One region of the Streptomyces sp. NPDC048415 genome, then DNA from elsewhere that is predicted to be linked to it. Evidence: riboswitches for the same ligand, from Rfam matches in the RefSeq annotation. Region 1 holds a riboswitch; the other holds the start of a gene.

Region 1 (3,999 bases):
GATCCAGCCAGGGGATGCCGACGCCGCCGCCGGGGGCGTGCGGATTGAGCCAGAGGCCGAAGTGGTCGGCGTAGAGGGTGCGGGCGACGTCGAGGCCGTCGACGACCTCGTACGAGCGGTTCCAGCCGCTGGCCGAGAGCTCCTGGGCGGAGGTGACACAGGGCGCGTACCCGAAGCCGTCGACCTCCATGTTCCCGTACTGGGCGTCCGGGGAGCCGGCCTGGCCGTGCCAGAGCAGCATCCAGACCTGGCCGGACGACGGGGTCGCGAGCGCGCGAAGGAGCGCCTCGTAGGCGTCGTAACGCCCCGGCGTCACCTGGCGCAGCATGTGCTCGACCTGCCCGGCAGCAGCCGTGCCGCTCGCGCTCACCGTTTACCGCCCTTCAAGGAGGACCTGGACCTTGGATATGAAACCAGCTTAGGTGGCCCCGCCGACAGCAACCGCCCAAGAGCTCGGGACTTGCTGTCGTCTCGCGGCTGCGGGCCGGTTCCTGGCTGGTCGCGCGCACGCGGCGGAGCCGCACAATGTCACGCCCCGCCCCCCTGAAGGGCGCTGCTCAGTGGCCGTGTTGATAGAAGGGCCGCACGTTCGTGCTCATCCAGTGGCCCACCGGGTCCTGGGCCACGTCCAGGAGGACCAGGTTCACCGGCCACTTCACCGGGACCTTGCTCAGGGCCCGGCCCAGCGCCTCCATGGGGAGCGCGCGGAGGTCTCCCTCCCACTGGGACAGCTCGACTCCGACGAACATCACCGGATCGGCGGTCTCGATGGCGGCGAGGCAGCGACGGGCGGTCAGGACGACGCCGGTCCCGGCGAACTCGGCGGAGGCGGCGGACAGGAAGTCCACCGGATCGTCCTGCCAGTCGGGCTCGAACAGCCGCACCCGGCCGCCGCTCGCGGGTCCGTCCAGCGGGGTCCGCCCGGTCCGGCACAGCTCGGCGACGGCGATCGGCGGCAGCGGTACGCCCACCACACCGTCCGGGTTGACCGCGATGCCGACCTGCGGCGGGAGTCCTCGGGCGAACTCGACCGCCGGCGCGATCGTGTACGACATATGGCCGCCGGTGACCTGGCGGAACTGCTCCTCGGAGCTGAAGACGGGGACGTATGACTGGCCCTCGATCTCCAGCGTGGGCAGGTCGAGCGGGCCGCCGTGCGGGCCGCCGCCGTTCGGCAGGGGCACCCAGACGAAGCTGCGGCCGAGCACCTCGACGATGCGCGCGCCGGCCGAGGGGACGCCGAGGGACGCGGCGAGTACCTCCTCCAGCTCGTTGCCCGGCCATCCGCCGTGCGGATGCGGGTGCGCCGACGCCGAGAAGCCGGGGCTTTCGGGGAATTCGGGGAAGTCCATCTGTCTACCGCCTGCTGTGAACCACTGTTCCGGCTGGCAAGGTTAATGGGCTCATGCGACCGGTCGGCGTTAACGGGCTCATGCGACCGGTCGGCCGCGCTCAGTCGGCGAAGTCGATCCGGCGCAGCACGTCCGCCGCGGCCCGGTCGATGAGGACCGCCGAGCCGCAGCCCTCCGGCAGGTCGCCCCGCTCGACGGAGCGCAGCAGCCGGGTGAGCGCGCCGCGGTGGCGTGCGAAGGCGTAGCGCGACACGCCCCGGCCGCGCTCGCGCTGGCCCTCACGGGCGGTGCCGGGCGCCACGTCGAGCAGCAGCAGGTGCAGCGCGCCGCCCCGGCGCCGGGCCTCCCGGGCGAGCCAGCGGCGCACCCATGCCTGCGTACCGCAGTCGTGCACGACGACTCCGGCGCCGGAGCGCAGCGTGCGGCGCAGACCCGCGTAGTGCGCGAGGCGGACCAGGGGGCGGTAGACGGCGTACGGCAGCCAGCCGGCCATCCGGCCGTCCCAGCGGTCGCGGGTGTCCTGCGAGTCGACGCGCGCGCCCGTGACGGCGCGGCGCATCAGCGTCGACTTGCCGCTGCCGGGCAGCCCGGTGACCACGACGAGGTCCGACGTTCCGAAGCGCAGACCGTGCGGGCTGTGTGCCGCGCGGTCCCTGAGGTCGCGCACGACGGCCGTCGGGAGCGGCCCGCAGGCCTCCCGGGCCGGGGCGCCGGGCCGCTTGGGCAGCGCGATGGCCGAGGTCGTCGCGTACGCCGTGGCCTTGTTCACCGTGATCGTCCTCCCCTTGGGTGTGGAGTGCCCTCCCCGCCGAGTGTAAAGAGAAGGTAATGCGCGGTGTCTGTCGTTTCCGTACCCGGACTGCCACAGCCCGGTTACAGATCCGGGCTGCCCGGATCGGACGGCGCGTGCAATGATGTGCCCGCCAACTGCATACCGGCCGCTTGAATCCGCGCGGGAGAGTCCCAGGTCACCCTGGGCGCCGAAGGAGCAAGTCCCTCCCTTGAATCTCTCAGGCCCCGTTACCGCGCGGGCGAGGCACATCTGAAAAGCGGGCCGCTGACCAGTGGCTCCACCCAAGGTGCAAGTCAGGACCACCGTTTCGCGTGGTCTTGATGAACCTCTCAGGTTCCGATGACAGATGGGGAGGAACGACCTCGCCGTCATGCCTTGGGAGCCCCACCGATGAGCAGCAACGCACCCCGTCACACCGCGCTCGATGCCCTGCATCGTTCGCTCGGCGCGACGATGACCGACTTCGCAGGCTGGGACATGCCCCTGCGCTACGGCTCCGAGCGCGACGAGCACCTCGCCGTCCGCACGAAGGCCGGTCTCTTCGACCTCTCCCACATGGGCGAGATCACCGTCACCGGCCCGCAGGCGGCGGCCCTCCTGAACTACGCCCTGGTCGGCAACATCGCCTCCGTCGGCGTGGGCCGCGCCCGCTACACCATGATCTGCCGGGAGGACGGCGGCATCCTGGACGACCTGATCGTGTACCGGCTGGCCGACACGGAATACATGGTCGTCGCGAACGCCTCCAACGCGCAGGTGGTACTGGACGCGCTGACCGAGCGGACGGCCGGTTTCGACGCCCAGGTCCGCGACGACCGTGACGCGTACGCGCTGATCGCCGTGCAGGGCCCCGAGTCCCCCGGCATCCTCAAGTCGCTGACCGACGCCGACCTGGACGGCCTCAAGTACTACGCCGGTCTGCCGGGCACGGTCGCGGGCGTCCCGGCGCTCATCGCGCGCACCGGCTACACCGGCGAGGACGGCTTCGAGCTGTTCGTGGCCCCGTCCGACGCCGAGAAGCTGTGGCAGGCGCTCACCGAGGCGGGCGCGCCCGTCGGGCTCGTCCCCTGCGGCCTGTCCTGCCGCGACACGCTGCGCCTGGAGGCGGGCATGCCGCTGTACGGCCACGAGCTGAGCACCTCCCTCACCCCCTTCGACGCCGGGCTCGGGCGGGTCGTGAAGTTCGAGAAGGAGGGCGACTTCGTGGGGCGCGAGTCGCTCGCCGAGGCCGCTTCGCACGCGCAGGAGAACCCCCCGCGGGTGCTGGTCGGCCTGATCGCCCAGGGCCGCCGCGTTCCGCGCGCCGGGTACTCCGTCGTCGCCGACGGCAAGGTGATCGGCGAGATCACCTCCGGCGCCCCCTCCCCGACGCTGGGCAAGCCGATCGCGATGGCGTACGTCGACGCCGCGCACGCCGCGCCTGGCACCGCCGGCGTCGGTGTGGACATCCGGGGCAGCCATGAGCCGTACGAGGTCGTGGCGCTGCCTTTCTACAAGCGCCAGAAGTGACACTGGGCCTCATGCGCCAGAAATGACCCTGGCCCTCGAGCGCCCGACGACTGCGCCCCGCGAGCACCGAACCGACCTGCCGCAAATGACCCCGGGCACATCCGCCCAGCTCATCAACACTCCCCCGTTCATCAGCACTCCCCCGCGTACAGGAGAATTCAGGCCATGAGCAACCCCCAGCAGCTGCGCTACAGCAAGGAGCACGAGTGGCTGTCGGTCGCCGAGGACGGCGTCTCGACGGTCGGCATCACCGAGTTCGCGGCCAACGCGCTCGGCGATGTCGTCTACGCCCAGCTTCCGGAGGTCGGTGACACGGTGACCGCGGGCGAGTCCTGCGGCGAGCTG
Region 2 (3,999 bases), on a different contig from region 1:
GGCTCGCCGCGTCCAAGATGCTGGCCAAGATCGCCTCGGAGCAGGCCAAGCCCGACGGCCTGGTGCTGATAGAGCCCGGAACCGAGCGCGCGCTGCTGGGTCCGATGTCGGTGCGGACGCTGCCGGGGGTGGGGCCCGCGACCGGGGACCATCTGCGGCGGGCCGGGGTCAGCACCGTCGAGGAGCTCGCGGAGGCGGGTGAGGACGAGCTCGTACGGCTGCTGGGGAAAGCCCATGGGCAGGCGCTGTACGCGATGGCGCTGGCGCACGACGACCGGCCCGTGGTGGCCGAGCGGGAGACCAAGTCGGTGTCGGTCGAGGACACGTACGACGTGGACATCCATGACCGGGTCCGGGTCGGTCTGGAGGTGCAGCGGCTCGCTGACCGGTGTGTGGCGCGGCTGCGCACAGCCGGGCTGTCGGGGCGGACGATCGTCCTGAAGGTGCGGAGGTACGACTTCTCGACGCTCACCCGGTCCGAGACACTGCGCGGACCCACGGACGACCCCGCGGTCGTACGCGAGGCCGCCATGCGGCTCCTGGAGGCGGTGGACACGACCGGTGGGGTACGACTGCTGGGCGTCGGCGTCTCGGGGCTCGCGGACTACACGCAGGAGGATCTGTTCGCGCAGGCTCAGGCGCAGGCAGAAGCAGAGGCGCGTGCGCAGGTACAAGCGGCGGCGCAGGCCGCCTCCGGGGAGTCGGGAGACCGGGAGCAATCCGCGCAGGGCGCGACGGAGGAGTCCACCGCGGAGCATGTGCCGCCCGCCGAGCGGCGTTGGCCCGCGGGGCACGACGTACGGCACGCCGAGTACGGGCACGGATGGGTTCAGGGCAGCGGCCTCGGACGGGTCACGGTGCGGTTCGAGACGCCCTACTCCGAGCCCGGGCGGGTACGGACCTTCAGGACCGACGATGCGGATCTGGAGCCCGCGGACCCGCTGCCCTTGGTGGCGCGAAGACCCGAGACCCCCGCGCCTCAGGCCTCCTCACTTCAAGTCTCGTCTCCTCAGGCGTCGTCCGAGCCAGCGAGCCGGCCGAAGTCGCGGTCCGGTGGCGGGGGAGGGGGCGCCACATCGAGGCCGTAGTGGTGGTAGAGCTGGAGTTCCTGTTCGGGCGAGAGGTGACGGCCGACGCCGAAGTCCGGGGCGTCCTTGATCAGCGCTCGGTCGAAGGGGATGCGCAGGGCGCCCTCGACGAGCTCGCTGGGCTCCAGAGGTACAAAGGCGTCTCTGCTGAACAGGCCGGTCCGTATGGCCGCCCACTCCGGGGCCCCGGTCGCGTCGTCGAGATAGACCTCGTCGATCGTGCCGATCTTGGTGCCATTGCGGTCGAACGCCTTGCGGCCGATCAGGTTGCGCGGATCGATGTCGGTCTGCACGGGCCCTCCTCTTGGTCGCAAATCATCCGTAAGCACTACAAAAGAGCACATTCAGGAAGGCGGCCACTCGAAGGCCCGGGCCCTGTCCTCGCTGGTAGGCTGACAGGCGGCTGCTGACCCCGTGCGGGAGAGTCCTCCAGACTTCATCGGAGGCGCCGAAGGAGCAAATCCTCCCCGGAATCTCTCAGGCTCACGTACCGCACGGACGAGGTCACTCTGGAAAGCAGGGCGGGTGTCGATGGCCTCCGCTCTCACCGACGGTGAAAACCGGGTCGTCAGCGGACGGTCCGGTGAAGCTCTCAGGTTGAGATGACAGAGGGGGAGGCCGTCGGGGTACCCGTGCAGGGGTGCCCCTCGAAGGTCGCGTCAGACCAGGAGGCCTCCGCAATGACCGCCCATCGCATTCCGCTCTCCGAACTCGAACAGGGAATCCCCTTCGAGCAGCGCCACATCGGACCCGACCTCGAGGCACGGGCCAAGATGCTCGCGCAGGTCGGGTACGGCTCGCTCGACGAGCTGACGGCCGCCGCGGTGCCGGACGTGATCAAGAACTCCGAGGCGCTGAAGCTGCCGGGCGCGCGCACCGAGGCCGAGGTGCTGGCCGAGCTGCGCTCCCTCGCGGACCGCAACCAGGTGCTCGACTCGATGATCGGCCTCGGTTACCACGGCACGTTCACGCCGCCGGTGATCCTGCGCAACGTCATGGAGAGCCCGGCCTGGTACACCGCGTACACGCCCTACCAGCCGGAGATCTCGCAGGGCCGTCTTGAGGCGCTGCTGAACTTCCAGACCGTGGTCGCCGAGCTGACCGGACTGCCGACGTCCGGCGCCTCGCTGCTCGACGAGGGCACCGCCGCCGCCGAGGCGATGGCGCTGTCCCGCCGCATGGGGAAGAACAAGAAGGGCCTGTTCCTGGTCGACGCGGACGCGCTGCCGCAGACCGTCGCCGTGATCCAGACCCGCGCCGAGCCGACCGGCGTCGAGGTCGTCGTCGCCGACCTGAGCGAGGGCATTCCGGCCGAGATCGCCGAGCGCGAGATCAACGGTGTGCTGGTGCAGTACCCGGGCGCCTCCGGTGCCGTACGCGACATCAAGCCGCTCATCGAGCGGGCGCACGAGCTGGGCGCGGTCGTCACCGTGGCCGCCGATCTGCTCGCCCTGACCCTGCTCACCGCGCCCGGCCACCTCGACGCCGACATCGCCGTCGGTACGACGCAGCGCTTCGGTGTGCCGATGGGCTTCGGTGGTCCGCACGCCGGATACATGGCGGTGCGCGAGAAATTCGCGCGCAGCCTGCCCGGCCGCCTCGTCGGTGTGTCCGTCGACGCGGACGGACACAAGGCGTACCGCCTCGCGCTGCAGACGCGTGAGCAGCACATCCGCCGTGAGAAGGCGACCAGCAACATCTGTACGGCGCAGGTGCTGCTCGCCGTGATGGCCGGCATGTACGCCGTCTACCACGGTCCCGAGGGCCTGAGGACCATTGCCCGGCGTACGCACCGGTACGCCACGATCCTCGCCGCGGGCCTGACGGCCGGCGGGGTCGAGGTCGTGCACGGCGCCTACTTCGACACGCTGACCGCACGGGTTCAGGGCCGGGCCGCCGAGATAGTGGCGGGCGCCCGCAACCATGGCGTCAACCTCCATCTCGTCGACGCCGACCATGTGTCGATCTCCTGCGACGAGACCACGACGCGCAAGCAGCTGGGCGCCGTGTGGACGGCGTTCGGTGTCAAGGGCGATGTCGAGGCGCTGGACGCGACGGCGCAGGACACGCTGCCGACCGAGCTGCTGCGCACCGACGACTACCTCACGCACCCCGTGTTCCACGAGTACCGCTCCGAGACCGCGATGCTGCGCTACCTGCGCAAGCTCTCCGACCGCGACTACGCGCTCGACCGCGGCATGATCCCGCTGGGCTCCTGCACGATGAAGCTCAACGCGACCACGGAGATGGAGCCGGTCACCTGGCCGGAGTTCGGTCAGCTGCACCCCTTCGCGCCCGCCGAGCAGGCGCAGGGCTACCTCACGCTGATCCGTGAGCTGGAGGAGCGGCTCGCCGAGGTCACCGGATACGACAACGTGTCGCTGCAGCCCAACGCCGGTTCGCAGGGCGAGCTGGCCGGACTGCTCGCCGTGCGCGGCTATCACCGCGCAGGCGGCGACGAGCAGCGCACCGTCTGCCTCATCCCGTCCTCCGCGCACGGCACCAACGCCGCGAGCGCCGTGATGGCCGGTATGAAGGTCGTGGTCGTGAAGACCGCGGACGACGGCGAGATCGACGTCGAGGATCTGCGCGCCAAGATCGAGCAGTACCGCGACGAACTCGCCGTCCTGATGATCACGTACCCCTCGACGCACGGTGTGTTCGAGGAGCATGTCGCCGACATCTGCGCGCAGGTGCACGAGGCCGGCGGCCAGGTCTATGTCGACGGCGCCAACCTCAACGCGCTGGTGGGCCTCGCCAAGCCGGGCCACTTCGGCGGCGACGTCTCGCACCTGAATCTGCACAAGACGTTCTGCATCCCGCACGGTGGCGGCGGTCCGGGCGTCGGCCCGGTCGGTGTGCGCGCGCACCTGGCGCCGTATCTGCCGAACCACCCGCTGCAGCCCGCGGC

Evidence for each region. A riboswitch is a leader RNA that binds a small molecule or an ion and turns the genes downstream of it on or off. The one in region 1 is predicted to bind glycine.
Region 2: it holds a riboswitch for glycine, as region 1 does, so the genes downstream of both, gcvP (aminomethyl-transferring glycine dehydrogenase) here and gcvT (glycine cleavage system aminomethyltransferase GcvT) in region 1, are expected to answer to the same signal.

Annotation. Positions count from the first base shown of each region.
Region 1 is NZ_JBEZKJ010000036.1:28,289-32,287, forward strand. It holds gene AB0D27_RS23390 (enhanced serine sensitivity protein SseB C-terminal domain-containing protein) at 1-370, opposite strand, end outside; gene AB0D27_RS23395 (enhanced serine sensitivity protein SseB) at 558-1,352, opposite strand; gene AB0D27_RS23400 (AAA family ATPase) at 1,453-2,127, opposite strand; glycine riboswitch at 2,296-2,388, shown strand; gene gcvT (glycine cleavage system aminomethyltransferase GcvT) at 2,536-3,654, shown strand; gene gcvH (glycine cleavage system protein GcvH) at 3,820-3,999, shown strand, end outside.
Region 2 is NZ_JBEZKJ010000103.1:13,804-17,802, reverse strand. It holds gene AB0D27_RS38550 (DNA polymerase IV) at 1-1,088, shown strand, start outside; gene AB0D27_RS38545 (PRC-barrel domain-containing protein) at 1,010-1,381, opposite strand; glycine riboswitch at 1,496-1,591, shown strand; gene gcvP (aminomethyl-transferring glycine dehydrogenase) at 1,769-3,999, shown strand, end outside.